DNA from 3 places in the Streptomyces sp. HUAS MS02 genome. Region 2 is predicted to be linked to each of the others. Evidence: riboswitches for the same ligand, from Rfam matches in the RefSeq annotation. Region 2 holds a riboswitch; each other region holds the start of a gene.

Region 1 (5,376 bases), 1.6 Mb from region 2:
GGCAGCACCCCGTACGTCCGCCGCCCGGTGAGCCCGTGCAGCATGTCCAGCCCCGGCTCCAACAGGGAGACGTCGCCCCGGAACTTGTTGACGAGGAACCCGGCGACGAGGGCCTGGTCCTCGGGGGAGAGCAGCGCGACCGTCCCGAAGAACGACGCGAACACCCCACCGCGGTCGATGTCGCCGACCACGAGCACGGGCAGCCCGGCGTTCCGGGCGATCCCCATGTTGACGATGTCGGTCCGCCGCAGATTGATCTCGGCCGGAGAGCCGGCCCCCTCGCAGATCACCGCGTCATACGTGCCCCGCAGCTCGGTGAGACAGTCCAACACGGTCCCGAGCAGCCGCTGTTGCCGCCCGCCGTGATAGCCGCGCGCACTCATCTCGCCCACGGGCTTCCCCAGCAGCACCACTTGACTGCTGCGCTCGCCCCCGGGCTTGAGCAGCACGGGGTTCATGAGCGCGGTGGGCTCCACCCGGCAGGCCTGGGCCTGCATGGCCTGCGCCCGCCCGATCTCGGCTCCCTCCTTCGTCACGAAGGAGTTGAGCGACATGTTCTGCGCCTTGAACGGCGCGACCTTGACGCCCCGGCGCACCAGCCACCGGCAGATCCCGGCGGTGACCACGCTCTTCCCGGCGTCGGAGGTGGTCCCGGCGACCAACAGCCCGCCACTCATCCCTGACTCCTCGACCGCAGCAGCGACACACCCGCACCGATCCCGAGCGCCAGCCATCCGACCCGCCGGGACAACCGCACGGCCCGCTCGATGTCGCCCACGTCGACGGCGCGTCCCTCCCCATTGAGCACAGGCCGATGCTCGACCCGCCCCCCGTACGACAACGTGCCCCCCATCCGTACTCCGAGCGCCCCCGCGAACGACGCCTCCACGGGCCCCGCGTTGGGGCTCGGATGTCTGTGCGCGTCGGCGCGCCAGGCCCGTACGGCCCCCCGGGCATTCCCGCCGGAGGCCGCGGCCAGCATCGCCGTCAGCCGTGCTCCCGGCCACCCCACCACGTCGTCCAGCCGCGCGGAGGCCCATCCGAACCGCCGGTACCGCTCCGACCGGTGGCCGACCATGGCGTCCAGCGTGTTGACGGCCCGGAACCCCAGCAGCCCGGGCACACCCGCCACGGCTCCCCACACGAGCGCCCCCACCACGGCGTCCGACGTGTTCTCGGCGACGGACTCCACGACCGCCCGCGCGATCCCGTCCGCGTCGAGCGCCTGGGGATCCCGTCCGCACAGATGCGGCAGGCGGTCCCGCGCGCCGTCGACGTCCCCCGCCTCCAGGGACCGCCCGATCGCCCGGGCCTCCCGCCCGAGCGAAGTCCCCCCGACGACGGCCCAGGTGGCGGCGGCGGTCAACGCGACGGAGGCGGTACGCGACTGCCGTACGGCGGACGAGGCGACGGCCCCGAGCGCCACGGCGCCGCCCGCGCACACGGCGGTGTGCAGCGCGCCCCACCCCCGGTGGTCCCGCCACAGCACCCGCTCCACGGCGCCGGCGGCCCGCCCGAACGCGGCGACCGGATGCCCCCGGCGAGGATCACCGAGCAGCAGGTCACCGAGGACTCCGGCGGTGGCGCCGTACGCGAACACGCGATCGGCACGCACGGGTTCAGCCGTTCACGGGGTCGGGCAGGGGGCGGGCGTCGAGCCCCGAACGGCAGCCGCGCATGGCGCACATGGCGTTGTGTCCTCACTCAGGGTGTCCACGCCCTGGTTCGACGAGACCGACGGCGAGAGTTCCTGGCTCCCGGGAGGTTCTTCCCCGGTGACAGTGGCGGGACCGCGCCGGACTCGCACCGGCTTCCTCTCCTGCCGTCGTAGATGGCCCCGGCAGTCCACCACGCTCCCGGAAGACCCGTCAACTTGCTGTTGACCTGCGAAGCAACGGTGTGCCGAGCCCCACACCGCTGAAATCGCGTCACTCGCCCGAATCGGCTCTTTCCGTGCTCTTCCCCGGCGCTCAAGCTGGGAACACTTGAGGGAACGACAGGGTGGACGCCGTGTCGGTGCGCTGACTCGTGGGCTGGGAGGAGGTCGGTGTGATCGGCAGGGAGTCGCCCGGACCGGTGTGGATCAGGAGCAGCCATTCCGGCAACCAGGGCGGGGAGTGCGTCGAGTTGGCCGTCTTGGACACGCGGGTGATGATCCGTGACTCGAAGTCGAACCAAGACGCTGTGCTCACCTTCCGCTACGCGGCGTGGTGTGGTTTTCTGGCGGGGCTTGTGGACCCGGGAGCGGGCGGCTCGTGACGATCCGCCCGGGGGACGGGAGGTACGCACATGGGAAACCGGTCGAAAGGCTCTTCCTCGGCGCGCACGGGAAAACCAAGCACGAGGGGAACACGTGTCGCGGCCGCCGCGCCGTTGGCGCTCTACTGCTCGGTGATGGGTGTCCTGGCCGTCGGGGCCGGTGCCGTCGCCGCGCTGCTGGTACCCGCCGGTGAGGCCCGCGGACTGGTCTGGTTGGCGGTGACCGTGCTCATCGCCGGCGGCGCCGGTCTGTGGTGGGGGATCACCCCGGTCACGGAGCGGGTCCGGGTTCTGAACCGGGCCCTGGCGTCGGCTCAGCCCCGGAGGTCGCAGCGCCACTGACCGGAGCGCCCGGTGCGCCCCCGGAGCGGTGACGCAGCGCGCTGCCCAGCCCCGCGCCGAGCGCGGTGACCAGGGCGGCCCCGAGCGCGCCGATCACGACCGTGGCGAGCGGTGTCGCGGCCGCGAAGGACACACCGGGGGCGACGCGTGCCGCCGCGGCGATGCTGAACAGCAGGATGCTGCCGCATGCCGTGCCCAGCAGGAGCCTGGTCGACAGCAGACGTATCTCCCCGTCCACCCGGGCGTTCTCCACCCGGATCAGTGAGTCCGCCCAGTCGGACCGCTGCATGGCGTACGCCTTGAGGGTGCAGTCGTCGACGGGAAGCGGTTCTTCCTCTTCCATGGACTCGGGAGGGACTCGGGAGGCCTCGCCCGCCGGAACGGCGCGGGCCGTGCGGAGCCGGCGCCACCACTCTCGTATCTCGAAGACCGCCATCGGCCCTCCCCCGAATCCGCCCGGGCCGTGCCGCCCCGGGATCAGCTATTGTCCAGACTCTCCTTGACCGTGTCGATCAGCTCGATCATCCGGTCACCGTGATAGGCGATGGTGCTGATTTCCTCGAAGCACTCCTGGTAGCGGGCCGTGAGGTCGAGGTCCTCGCGGCTGGTGAGCCCGCCCTGCGGACTCTCCAGGTACAGCAGGTCGTCGTCGTCCTTGAAGCCGAGCAGGATGAACGTGGCGGTGATGCTGAAGTGCGCCCCCGCCGAGAAGGGCAGCACCTGCAGGTTCACCCGGGGGTGTTCCGTCAGGGTCTTCAGGTGTTCCAGCTGGCGGCGGTGCACCGATGGGCCGCCGATGACGCGCCGAATGGACGCCTCGTCGAGGACCACGTCCACGTGCGGCCCCCCGTCGCCGTCGAAGTAGCGCTCCTGGCGGGTCGCCCGCAGCTCGATCTGCCGCCGTAGGGTCGGGCCCGGGTCGCCGGTGGAGATCACCGCGGCCGCGTAGTCCTCGATCTGCAGCAGGCCGGGCAGCAGGATGGGGTTGTACATCCGGATGCTGTTGGCGGCCCCCTCGTAGCCGAGGTATCGGGCGTACTGGGTGGACACGACCTCGCTGTACGGAGCCCACCAGGACGGCCCCTTGGAGCCCCGGGCGGCGTCCTCGAGCTCGGTGACCAGAGCCGGCTCCGAGACGCCGTACTGCTGCAGCAGGGCCCGCAGATCCGTGACGCTGACGCTGACGATGCCGTTCTCGATCCGGATGAGTTTGGAGAGTGACCATTCCAGGCCATTCGCGGCATCCTGCTGGGTCAGTCCGGCCCGCTCGCGGGCCTTCCGCAGCTCGATTCGCAGCCTGCGTCGATTCAGGCTCGGATCGATGTCCCTGGCCATGGTGCTCCCTGCCACATGTCGTCGTTGACTCGTCAGGCGGCCACCGTCGAACAGCAACTACCCCATCAGAGTAGGGCAGTTGAGCGGGTGCCACCAGCCGTCGTCAGTATGACATGTGGCTTTCCGGCAGGGTCGTTCTGCTGCTCCGAATGCAGAGAAAACCCCCGTAAGCGTCACAAGACGCCCACGGGGGTTGAATCTGAAGTTGTCGGTGTCGGCCCTAGGGGACCCTGGGATTTCCGGTCTCAGGTCATGATCAGGGAAATTCCGTACGCCACTGCCGCCGCGCACAGCGCGAAGCACACGTACGCCCCAGTGGTCGCGAGCGCCACCGAGTCGCCCCGGGTTGACGCCGCCTCCCGCTTGGAGAGGCCGACGATTCCCAGGGTGAAGAGGCCGACGAGGGCCACGGTGACCACGAGGCTGACTCCGAAGACGGAGCCGAGGGCTGCCCAGTCGATGTGCATGGTGGTGTTCTTCCTCAGGAGGTCGCGGGGCTCAGACGGCGGGCGTCGGCGTGGACGAGTTCGCCGGGGCCGTGGTCTCGGCGGCGACCGCGGGCGCGGGGACGGTCGCCGTGAGGTGCTCGGTCACGGTGCCGAGGGGCGGCGGTGTCACGGCGGCCATCGCCGTGGTCACCACACCGGGCGGCTCCTCGGTGTCGTTCACGTTGGTGTGGTCGACGACCTCGCGGCGGGAGATCACCCAGATCGCGGCGCTGGAGGCGATGAGGAAGACCGCGACGACGGCCGTGCCCCAGCTGCCGAAGGACGTCACCCACTCGGCGAGCGCGGCGACCAGCGCGGCGGCCGGCAGGGTCAGACCCCAGGCCACGAACATCCGGGTGGCGGTGGACCAGCGGACCACGCCGCCCTTGCGGCCGAGACCCGCGCCCATCACCGCACCGGAGACCGAGTGCGTCGTGGAGAGCGAGAAGCCGAGGTGCGAGGAGGCCAGGATGACCGTGGCCGCGCTGGTCTGGGCGGCGAAGCCCTGCTGCGGCTGGAGGTCGGTGAGGCCCTTGCCCATCGTGCGGATGATGCGCCAGCCGCCGAGGTAGGTACCGAGCGCGATGGCGACACCGGCGGAGACGATGACCCACACCGGCGGGTCGGAGTCGGGCGCGAGGGCGCCGCCGGCCACCAGGGCGAGGGTGATGATGCCCATCGTCTTCTGGGCGTCGTTCGTGCCGTGGGCCAGGGAGACCAGGCCCGCGGAGGCGATCTGACCGGCGCGGTAACCCTTGCCGGAGGCCTTCTCGCTCGTGTGCTGTCCGAGCTTGTACGTCAGCCGGGTGGCCAGCATCGCCGCGATGCCGGCGACCAGCGGGGCCGCGACGGCGGGGATCAGCACCTTGGTGACGAGCACGTCGCCGTGCACACCCCCGAGGCCGACCGAGGCGATGGTGGCGCCGACGAGACCGCCCATCAGGGCGTGCGA
Region 2 (5,376 bases):
CCGGTCGGCGAGGGCGGCGATACCGAGCGCGCCGAGCGCCTCGTCCACCCGGTCCCGCACCTGCGCGTCGGGCAGTCCGAGGTTCAGCGGTCCGAACGACACGTCCTGCGCGACGGACGCCGCGAAGAGCTGGTCGTCCGGGTCCTGGACGACCAGCTGGACCGTCGTCCTGAGCCGGGTGAGCCCCTTGCGGTCGTACGACACCGGCCGCCCCTCGACGGCCAACTCGCCCGCGCGGGGCCGCAGTCCGCCGCTGAGCAGCCGCATCAGCGTCGTCTTGCCGCTGCCGTTGCGGCCCAGCAGGGCGAGCGCTCGCCCCGCGCGCACCTCGAAGTCGAGTTCGCTGAGCACGGGCGGTCCGTCCTCGTACGCGAACGACGCGCCCCGCAGGGCGACGAGTACGGGCTCGCTCATGTCAGCGGCCTTTCCAGGACGAGGGTGAGGGCGGCGACGGCCGCCAGGAGCGCGACACTGGCCGTGGTGAACCGCACGGAGACCCGGGCCTCGGGCACCAGGACGCGCAGAGTGCCGTCGTACCCCCGTCCGGCGAGCCCGGTCTGCAGCCGTGCCGCCCGGTCGAAGGCCCGTACGAACGCGGTGGCGCCGAGCCCGGCGAGGGAACGCCAGGTGGCGGCCCGGGTGGTGTGCCCCAGCCGCGCCGCCTGCGCCTCCCGGATCCGGCGCATCGAGTCCAGGAGCAGAAAGCTCATCCGGTAGGTGACCAGGGCCACGTCCACGACCGGCGCGGGCACCCCGGCCCGGACCAGCCGGGGCAGCAGGTCCGACATCGGGGTGGTGAAGGCGAACAGGAGGACGCCGAGGGAGGCGGCCGAGGTGCGCAGCAACAGTTCCCCGGCGCGGACCGCTCCGCCGTCGGCCGGCGTGACGAACCCCTGCGGCCCGCCCACCTGCACGAGCAGCGGCAGCGCGCCGGTCACGCAGAAGCCCAACGGAACGCGGTAGGCCCGCCACAGCCGGCGGCCGGGCACGCCCGCGGGGCCCAGCAGCACCACGAGCGAGGTCAGCAGGACCAGGGCCGCGCCAGGCCAGGGCGGCAGGGAGATCGCGAGCACGGTGAGGCCGAGCCCGAGCACGGCCTTGTCCACGGGATGACGGCGGCGCCAGCGACTGCTGTGCGCCGCCGCGTCGATCGGCAGCACCCGGGTCAGCCCCGCCCGGCCGGGGCAGCCCCGGAGCGACCGGACGAGCCTTCGTCGCCGGTCGGGTCGGGGGTGTCGGACGCCCCCGACGCGCCCTTCGGGGCCGCGGCCGCCGGAACGCTCGCCGCAGGGCTGGACGCGCTCACCGTCGGGCCGGACGCGCTCGTGGTCGAGGCCGCCACGGTCGCGTCCACCGGCTTCTCCGGGGCCTTGTCGGTCTCCCCGGCCGCGTCCAGCAGCGCCCGCGCCCGGGCCTCGCCCTGGCGCCGGCCTTGGCGGACGCCGAAGTAGTAGGCGAGGACGCCCGCGCCGAGGGCCGCCTGGAGGGAGAAGAGCGCCGACTCGATCTCACCCGACGGCGGCTCGTACAGCGGGGAGAACCACGGCTCGTAGTCCGGCTCGATCTCGGTGATCGCTGTCTCCGCCTCGCCGTCGGCGCCCGAGAACGGCTCCTCCTTGTGGTCACCGAGGCCGAGGGCCAGCGGCAGGACGGCGAGCGCGGCCACGACGAGCAGCAGCAGTACGTTGATCTTCGTGTTCCGGTTCATCGGGCCACCGCCTCGGTCTCGTTCTCCCTCTCGGCCCCGGTGCGGCCCTGCCTGCCGGTCAGGAGCACGCCGAGCCGGGTGAGTTCGCCCTTGCTCGACTGCACCAGCAGACGCATCACCAGCACGGTGAGCAGACCCTCGCTGACCGCGAGCGGGATCTGGGTGACGGCGAAGATGGAGCCGAACTTGCCGAGCGCGCCCAGGAAACCGCTGCTCGGGTCGGGGAAGGCGAGCGCCAACTGCACGCTGGTGGCGCAGTAGGTGACCAGGTCGGCGACGAACGCGCCGAAGAACACCGTCACCATCAGCGGCACGTCGAAGCGTCGCAACAGCCGGTAGACGCCGTACCCCGCCCAGGGGCCGGCGATCGCCATGGAGAAGACGTTGGCGCCGAGCGTGGTCAGACCCCCGTGGGCGAGCAACAGGGCCTGGAAGAGCAGGGTGATGGTGCCGAGGACCGCCATGATCGGCGGCCGGAACAGGATGGCGCCGAGGCCGGTGCCGGTGGGGTGGGAGCAACTCCCGGTGACCGACGGCAGCTTCAGCGCGGACAGGACGAAGGTGAAGGCACCCGAGGCACCGAGCAGCAGTGTGCTCTCGGGGTGCTCCCTGACCTCACGGGTGAGTGCCCGTACTCCGTGGACGACGAACGGCGCGGACGCGACACCCCAGGCGATCGCGTGCGCCGGAGGAAGGAAACCCTCGGCTATGTGCATGGCTCAGCAGACCCTCTCCAGCACCTCGTGGATGGTTGACGCGCCTTGGCCGGTCTCCTGGCTTACGGGTGACACCGCCCGTGCTCCGCCTTCCCGGGTCCGAAGACCCAGTGGCTGTCCGTGAGGACCGGAGCCGGACTTCCCGATCACAGTGGCGAGGGCCGCACCGGCATCACACCGGATTTCCCGTTCACCAAGGCGTGGTGACAGTAGTGCCCAGATAAGGACGCTGACAAGCGGAGGCCAGGGGCGCGCGGGCGCCGTGCGACAGCTCACACCCGGGCGCACGCTCCGGCGCACGCCTCGCGCGTCGACAGGAGCCCACGGCTGACCGAAAGCAGACGCGAGCTTTACTGCGAGATAGTTGCAGCTGCCAACATGGCGCACAAGGCTGAGAGGACGCGACCGCACGCACCCATGGAAGAAGAGGCGCACGCCCCATGGCTCCTGGCACCGACACCGCCCCCTCGGCCACCGCCGGGCCGGGCGGACTCTCCTGGCGGCGGATCCGCTCCTCCCTGACGCGCGGGGAGTGGGCGAGCCTGGCCGGGATGGCCGGGTTCATCCTCGCTCTGCACCTCATCGGCTGGTTCACGCTCGTGGTGATCGTCGCCCCCGAGCACCACAGCGTCGGCAGCAAGACCTTCGGCGTCGGCATGGGCGTCACCGCCTACACCCTGGGCATGCGGCACGCCTTCGACGCCGACCACATCGCCGCCATCGACAACACAGCCCTGCTGGTCTGGCGGTTCGCGCGGATCGAGCAGAAGTGGACGACCGGCTGACCGCCGCACCTCGGCCACTCCCTAGTGCGCGTGCAGCCCGTCCCCGAGATGGCCGTGACTGTGCCGCCATCCGGCCCGGACGCGTCGGGCGCCCACCAGATGGGGGTGACCGGAGGGGAGCCCGGCGTGCACGTGGGACGTCGACGACGCAGGCCACAGCCGTACGGCCGTCAGCGCCGCGCCCAGCGCGAGCGAACCCAGGGCGAGCACGGCCCAGTTCAGCCCTGCCGTCGCCCCCAGCCATCCGGCCAGCGGATACGTCAGCAGCCAGCAGCCGTGCGAGAGGGAGAACTGGGCCGCGAACGCGGCCGTACGCTCCCCGGGCGCCACCGAGCGGCGGACCAGACGCCCGGCCGGAGTGAGCACCGCCGAGCACGCGGCACCGAACGCGGCCCAGAGCACCAGCAGCGCGGGCAGCCGCCAACTCCCGCCCTGCGCGCCGGTGACGGCCCCGAGCCCGGCGAAGACGCCGGCCAGCGACAGCGCGCCCGGCAGCATCACGGCACGGTCGGGGACCTTCTCCAGCACCCGGGGCAGCACCAGCGCCACGGCCATTGACCCCGCCCCGTACGCCCCGAGCGCCAGCGGCAGGGCGCTCGCGGACAGGCCGAGCACATCACGGACGTAGACGACGGAGTTCACCGTCACCATCGCCCCGGCCGCCGCGACCGCGAGGTTCAGGACGAGCAGGGCCCGCAGCTCGGGTACGCCGAGGAAGAGACGCGTCCCGGCGGTGGCCCTGGCGTACGCGCCGCCCGCCCACGGGGCGGTGCCGGCGGCCCGCTCGGGCAGGGCGGTGGAGACGACCAGCGCGGCCGAGGCGAGGAACCCGAGGACCGTGCCGGTGAACAGCCCGTCGTAGGTCGTCACGGACAACAGCGCGGCCGCGAGCGCGGGGGAGAAGAGGCTCTCCAGGTCATAGGCGAGCCGGGACATCGACAGGGCCCGGGTGTAGTCGCGTTCCTCGGGCAGCACATCGGGGATGACGGCCTGGAAGGTGGGCGTGAACACGGCCGACGCGGACTGCAGGAGGAACACCAGGACGTAGACCTGCCAGACCTCGCCGACGAACGGCAGGGACACGGCGATCCCCGCCCGCACCAGGTCCGCCGCCACCATCAGGGCCCGGCGGGGCAGCCGGTCGGCGACCGCGCCCACGACGGGGGCGATCACCACGTACGCCACCATCTTGATCGCGAGCGCCGTACCGAGGACGGAACCGGCGTCGGCGCCCGCGAGGTCGTACGCCAGCAGCCCGAGCGCGACGGTCGCGAGCCCGGTCCCCACCAGGGCCACGACCTGGGCGGCGAAGAGCCGCCGATAGGCACGATGACGCAGTACGGCAAGCATGAACAGATGATAGCCGTCATGTGCGCACCTATGCACATGAGAGCGTCCCGCAGTGGCGCGGGGAACCGCGCGACCAGCCCCCACGAACCCGCGGCCAAGAGCCGACCCCCCCGCACCCCCGGCGGAGCGCCTACGCTGGGCGCATGCCTGAACGCCATGCCGTGTCACCTGCGTCCGGTGCGCATCTGCGCGCCCCCGACAGCGCACGGCTCACCGAGGCGACCGGAGTGTTCGCGATGCTCTCCGACGTCACCCGGCTGCATCTGCTGTGGCTGCTCGCTCAGGGCGAGTCGGACGTCGGCTCACTGGCCGACCGCTGCGAGGCGTCCCGCACGGCCGTCAGCCAGCATCTGGCGAAGCTGCGGCTGGCCGGGCTCGTGGACACCCGCCGCGAAGGCCGGCACATCTACTACAGCCTCGCCGACGGGCACCTCAAGCGCCTGGTCGTGGAGGCGCTCAGCCACGCCGACCACCGGGTCAGCGGCCAGGCCCCGCACGACTGAGGACGGCCGATGACCGCCGGACATCCACCGTCCCCTCCGCCGTCCTCTCCACCGTCCCTTGTGCCGTCTCCTGACCGCGTGCGGCCGGACCGCCCCGGTGCCGGACGGGTGAGCGCCGCGGCGGCCGGGCTGACAGCCGGGCTCGTGCTGTTCCCCGGCCTGGTCCCCAACTCCGTGGGCCGGCTGGGCAGTCTGCTGGAGGCGTTCCTGCCCTGGCTCGGCCTGGTGGTCGTGGTCCTGCTCGGCGTGGGGCTGCTGCACCGCTCGGCCGTCACGCTGCTGGCGCTCCTGCTTCCGGCGGCGGCCTGGACGTA
Region 3 (5,376 bases), 8.6 Mb from region 2:
GGCCACGCAGTGATGAATAGCCATGCAGAACAATGTCATTTTTCGGTTTCGTGCCACTGAATACCGGTTGATCCGAGGTGAGACATCACATGTCTGTGACGGTGACGGCGTCGGCCGTTCTCGCCTGGGAACGAAGGTCGCCGCTCCGGCGGTCAGCGGTGGAGGGCGGGGCGTTCGACGAGTTCCACCTCCGTGCGGACGCCCTCGCTCTGGGCGCGCCCACCTGGACCCGCGGTGGCCCAGCCGCTGCTCCGCCTCCAGCAGCCGGAGCGCGGCGGCGGGATCCGGGGTGAGGGGCTTCTCACACAGCACGGGCAGGTCGTGGGCGAGGGCGGCGAGCACGTAGGGAGTCCTGCACGAACATGGCGTTCCTTCCTTTCGTGGACCGCCACGACGCCCGGGGCAGCGGCGCACCGGGTCTCGGCCTCCCCTCGGGAGCCCTGCTTCACGCCTGCGCGGAATATCGTTTCCCCCTCGCGACGATCACCGGTTAGGCTCCCCCGGCGCACGTCAGGCGTGTGCACATCAAGGTGGGGGCACGGGGGGACATGGTCGACGATTTCGCCGATTCCGGAGCGGGTTCAAGAGCGGATACGGAAACGGACTCCGCAGCGGATCCGGGGACGGGTGCGGGAGTCGATCCGGACACGGGACACGGGACGGAACCGGGTCCCGGGGCCGGTGCGCGACGCGGCCCGGCGAAGGAGATGAGTACGGGCGGCCAGGTGGTCTCGGCGGTGGCGACCGTCGGTGTGCTGCTGGGCGGGTTGTGGTTGCTGGGCGACCTCCTCGACACGACCCCCGAGACCGTGGGGCCGGCCGTCTGCTCGTCGTCGTCGGACGACCCCTCTCCGGCGGCACGGGGCAAGGTCTCCGGTGCACAGCTGTGCACCGCGCTGAACCGCGCCGACCTGCCGGAGCTCCTCGGGACGCCCACCGAGCAGGCGGTCATCGCCTCGGGCAGCGAGAACGAGTCCACCTGGTTCGACGGCACCAGGACCGTCACCCCCGAGGCGACCGTCGAACTCGACACGTACACCGTGGAGCTCTCGGCGTCGTACGAGGATCTTCCGGTCGCCGAGGCGGTCGGCTATCTGGGCTCCGGCGCCGAGACCAGGAAGGTGCTCGGGCACACGGCGGCCCTGTACTCGGGCCGGACCATCGGCATCTCGTTCCGTCTCGACGGCAGCGACCCGGAGTCCGCTCCCGGCGGCGTCGCCCGGCAGCTGCTGGTCGCGACCGACCCGAAGGACAGCGGCAGCACCTTCGAACTCGTCATCTACCGCCAGGACTCCCAGATTCCGGACGACGCGGCGCTGTTCCGTGTGGCCGAGAAGGTCCTGCCGACGCTCCCCGGCTGGAAGCCCGCGAACTGACGGGCCCTCGGAAGCGCGTGTGATAGCTTGCCGACGCCAGTCGAACCCGTGTGCGCGCACATAAGTACGCGTACGGGTCAGGGAATCCGGTGTGAATCCGGAGCTGACGCGCAGCGGTGAGGGTGACGGGCGGGACAACGGCCACTGGACGGCGGTCACGATCGCGGTCCGGGAAGGCGTCTCGTCCGGGTGACCCCGAGTCCGAAGACCTGCTGGCGGTCCCCGGCACCGAGGGGTGCCCGGGGAAGCACCGTACGACCGGGCTTCGCGCATGAGCCCTCGACGCCGAAGGAAGTCCCGTGCCGCTCGCACGCCCCGTCCGCCATGCCGTCCTGTTCCTGACCGCCGGTGCCCTGTTGCTGACCGGCTGCGGGGGCTCCGGTTCCACAGCGTCGTCGGACCGGGGTCCGGCCCCGGGCGGATCCGCCGGTCATCCGGTGACGCTCGACAACTGCGGGCGCGAGGTGCGGGTCGACAGCCCGCCCGAGCGTGCCGTCTCCCTCAACCAGGGCACGACCGAGATCCTGCTCTCCCTCGGGCTCGCCGACCGTGTGGTGGGCACCGCCACCTGGACCGATCCGCTGCCGAAGGGGCTGGAGAAGGCCAACGCGAAGGTGCCCCGGCTCGCCGATGACGCACCCTCCTTCGAGAAGGTCCTCGACGCCGAACCCGACCTCGTCGTCTCCTCGTTCGCCTCCACGCTCGGCAAGGGCGGGGTGGCGACCCGGGAGGAGTTCGAGAAGCTCGGCGTGCCCACGTATCTGTCGCCGTCGGACTGTGTGGGCAAGGACAACAGCGGGGACGGCGACGGCGTCCGCACCGAGCCGCTGACCATGGAGACGGTCTACGGCGAAGTCCGTGATCTGGCCCGGATCTTCGGGGTCGAGGAGCGCGGCGAGAAGCTGGTGGCCGAGCTGAGGTCCCGGGTCAGGAAGGCGACCGCCGGACTCGACGCGCGTGGGGTCACCGTCCTGTACTGGTTCGCCAACGACCAGTCGCCGTACCTCGCCGGGTGCTGCGGCGCCCCCGGGATCATCACCCGTGAACTGGACGCGAAGAACGTCTTCGACGACACCGACGAGGAGTGGCCCCAGGTCAACTGGGAGACCGTCGCCGACCGCGACCCGGACGTCCTGGTCATCGGGGACCTGGTCCGCAAGCAGCAGACGGCCGAGACGGCCGCGAAGAAGATCGAGTTCCTGGAGTCCGACCCGGTCACCCGGAACATGACGGCGGTGCGCGAGAAGCGGTACGTACGGCTGCCGGGCCAGGCCATGAACCCGACGATCCGCACCGTCGAGGGCGTGGAGAAGCTCGCGGCGGCACTGCGCGAGTACGGCCTCACGGGATGACGGCCCCGGAACCCGACACGAAACCGGTGGCCGACGAGGTGACCGGAGCGCCGACCCCCGCCAAGGCGCGTCGGACGGCTGCGGCGGGGGCCGTCGGTCGGGGGCTGTGGTGGGGGTCGGCGTGGTCGGCCGGGGGCGTGGTGCTGTGTCTGTCCGTCGCCCTCGCGATCACCATCGGGCCGGCCGACATCGGCGTGGTCGACGTCTGGTCCACGGTGGTGGCCCATCTCGGCTGGGGGCACACGGAGTTGACGCCCATCCGGGACGGCATCGTGTGGAACCTACGGCTGCCGCGCACCCTGCTGGCCGCCGTGTGCGGCGCCGGACTGGCCGTGTGCGGCGCGGTGATGCAGTCCCTGCTGCGCAACCCGCTCGCCGACCCCTTCGTGCTCGGTGTCTCCTCCGGCGCGTCGACCGGCGCGGTCGTGGTCGTGGTGCTCGGCGCGGGAGGCGGCGCGCTGTCGGTCTCCGGCGGCGCGTTCCTGGGCGCGGTGGCCTCGTTCGGCCTCGTGCTGCTGCTCAGCCACACCCTCGGCGGCACCACGGACCGGGTGGTGCTGGTCGGGGTCGCGGCCATGCAACTGTTCTCCGCGCTCACCTCCTTCATCGTGATGACCGCGGCCGACGCCGAGACCACCCGCGCGGTGCTGTTCTGGCTGCTCGGCTCGCTCAGCGGTGCCGACTGGACGGATGTGACGGTGTGCCTGGCGGTGCTGGTGGCGGTGCTCCTGGTCTGCCTGGGGCACACCCACGCGCTGGACGCGTTCGCGTTCGGGCAGGACGCGGCGGCCTCGCTCGGCGTCTCCGTGACCCGCGTCCGGCTCGTCCTGCTGTGCGCCACCGCCCTGCTCACGGCCGCCCTGGTCGCCTCGGCCGGGGCGATCGGCTTCGTCGGCCTGGTGCTGCCCCACGCCGCACGCGCGCTGACCGGCTCCGGCCACGGTCGGCTCCTGCCGGCCTCCGCCCTGGCCGGGGCCGTGTTCCTGGTGTGGGTCGACACCCTCGCCCGCACCGTCCTGGACCCGCAGGAGGTGCCGGTCGGGGTGGTGACGTCCCTCATCGGCGTCCCGGCGTTCGTCGCCATCATGTACCGGACCAGGAGCGCCCGATGACCGACACCGCCCCCAGCGCCTCCCCCGGGCTGCGCGCCGAGCGGGTGTCCCGGACCGCCGACGGCACACTGATCATGGACGGGGTCAGCGTGGCGCCCCGGCCCGGCACCGTCACCGGTCTGCTGGGCCCCAACGGCTCGGGCAAGTCCACCCTGCTGCGTCTGCTCGCCGGGGTCCTCGCGCCCGCCTCGGGGGTCGTCACCCTCGACGACCGTCCACTGGACCGGGTGGGCCGCCGCGCGGTCGCCCGCCGGATCGCCGTCGTGGCCCAACAGGCTGACACCCAGGTCGAGTTGACGGTCGAGGACGTCGTACGGCTGGGCCGTGTCCCGCACCGCCGAGCGTGGTCGCCCGCCTCACGGGCCGACGAGGAGACCGTCCGCACGGCCCTGGCCCGCACGGGTCTGGCCGACAAGGCCCGCCGGTCCTGGCACACCCTGTCGGGCGGTGAGCGCCAGCGGGTCCAGATCGCCCGCGCCCTCGCCCAGGAGCCGAGCGAACTCCTCCTGGACGAGCCCACCAACCACCTCGACATCCAGCACCAGCTCGCCCTGCTGACCCTGATCCGCGAACTCCGTCTGACCAGCGTCGTCGCCCTGCACGACCTGAACCTCGCCGCCATGTACTGCGACCGGCTCGTCGTGCTGCGGCAGGGCCGTGTGGTGGCCGCCGGGACCCCGCACGACGTCCTCACCGAGTCCCTGATCGCCGCCGTCTACGGCGTACGGGCCACCGTCACCGCCGCCGGCCCCGGCGAAGGACCCCACATCCGCTTCCTGGGCCCACTGCCCTAGGCAGTCGCTCTCCGACGAGCGGGGAGGACCGGCCGGGGCCCGCAGCCCGGATCGCTCAAGTCGCCCGCACGGGACGGTCCTTGCCCGGCTCGGCCGGCGCCTCGACGGGTCAGCGGGGTCCGACCACGGCCTCGCGCGCAGCCACGTCCGACGCCCGCCCCCACGACGATCGCCCTCATCGCCCCGCCTCATGGTCGACGGCGTTCCACGCCACCGGCGGACAAGAGGCTGGGCAGGCGCGCGACGGCGTGAAGTCGCCGCGCGCCGGCGCTCAGAGCGAGGCCCGCTCCACCGGGATCCACAGCTCCGCGTCGGCCCGCGCCGCGTCGGGCGAGAGCCTGGTCCGCAGGATCTCGGGACCCGGACGACTCCGGTACGGGTTGGACGGGAACCACTGGGTGAACACGTCCCGCCACAGATGCTGCAACGCCTGCGGGAAGGGCCCGGAGTTCTCGAAGACCGCCCACGTCCCGGCCGGGACGACGAGCTCGTCCATGTCCTCGGGGGCGGCGGCTCGCGTCACCGCTCCGTGGAAGTAGTCGAGTTCGGTGCCCTCGGCACGACTGGCGTCGAGGTTGTCACTGATCGCGACGATCCCCCTCGGCTCCTGGTCGGACAGGCTCTCGATCCGGTCGAGCGTCTCCTTGCCGAGGCCCCGGATGAAGTCGGCGATCGCCGGGTTCACCCCCTCGTGCACGAGCGGGACCCGGGCCTTCCTCCCGACCACCCGGAACTCCTCCTT

Evidence for each region. A riboswitch is a leader RNA that binds a small molecule or an ion and turns the genes downstream of it on or off. The one in region 2 is predicted to bind cobalamin.
Region 1: it holds a riboswitch for cobalamin, as region 2 does, so the genes downstream of both, ACZ9QC_RS32855 (cobalamin biosynthesis protein) here and ACZ9QC_RS40070 (energy-coupling factor ABC transporter permease) in region 2, are expected to answer to the same signal.
Region 3: it holds a riboswitch for cobalamin, as region 2 does, so the genes downstream of both, ACZ9QC_RS03115 (ABC transporter substrate-binding protein) here and ACZ9QC_RS40070 (energy-coupling factor ABC transporter permease) in region 2, are expected to answer to the same signal.

The regions. Positions count from the first base shown of each region.
Region 1 covers NZ_CM146747.1:7,631,834-7,637,209, forward strand. Annotated here, with positions in the region: gene ACZ9QC_RS32850 (cobyric acid synthase) at 1-677, opposite strand, end outside; gene ACZ9QC_RS32855 (cobalamin biosynthesis protein) at 674-1,615, opposite strand; cobalamin riboswitch at 1,723-1,865, opposite strand; gene ACZ9QC_RS32860 (hypothetical protein) at 1,971-2,192, opposite strand; gene ACZ9QC_RS32865 (DUF397 domain-containing protein) at 2,137-2,259, shown strand; gene ACZ9QC_RS32870 (hypothetical protein) at 2,531-3,037, opposite strand; gene ACZ9QC_RS32875 (helix-turn-helix domain-containing protein) at 3,079-3,936, opposite strand; gene ACZ9QC_RS32880 (hypothetical protein) at 4,182-4,403, opposite strand; gene ACZ9QC_RS32885 (inorganic phosphate transporter) at 4,435-5,376, opposite strand, start outside.
Region 2 covers NZ_CM146747.1:9,276,117-9,281,492, forward strand. Annotated here, with positions in the region: gene ACZ9QC_RS40055 (energy-coupling factor ABC transporter ATP-binding protein) at 1-414, opposite strand, end outside; gene cbiQ (cobalt ECF transporter T component CbiQ) at 411-1,160, opposite strand; gene ACZ9QC_RS40065 (energy-coupling factor ABC transporter substrate-binding protein) at 1,166-1,708, opposite strand; gene ACZ9QC_RS40070 (energy-coupling factor ABC transporter permease) at 1,705-2,424, opposite strand; cobalamin riboswitch at 2,455-2,637, opposite strand; partial or broken gene ACZ9QC_RS40075 (HoxN/HupN/NixA family nickel/cobalt transporter) at 2,943-3,155, shown strand; gene ACZ9QC_RS40080 (MFS transporter) at 3,231-4,559, opposite strand; gene ACZ9QC_RS40085 (ArsR/SmtB family transcription factor) at 4,703-5,062, shown strand; gene ACZ9QC_RS40090 (endonuclease/exonuclease/phosphatase family protein) at 5,141-5,376, shown strand, end outside.
Region 3 covers NZ_CM146747.1:701,004-706,379, forward strand. Annotated here, with positions in the region: partial or broken gene ACZ9QC_RS03105 (Gfo/Idh/MocA family oxidoreductase) at 232-342, opposite strand; gene ACZ9QC_RS03110 (DUF6215 domain-containing protein) at 708-1,376, shown strand; cobalamin riboswitch at 1,397-1,607, shown strand; gene ACZ9QC_RS03115 (ABC transporter substrate-binding protein) at 1,676-2,728, shown strand; gene ACZ9QC_RS03120 (FecCD family ABC transporter permease) at 2,725-3,840, shown strand; gene ACZ9QC_RS03125 (ABC transporter ATP-binding protein) at 3,837-4,634, shown strand; gene ACZ9QC_RS03130 (AraC family transcriptional regulator) at 4,906-5,376, opposite strand, start outside.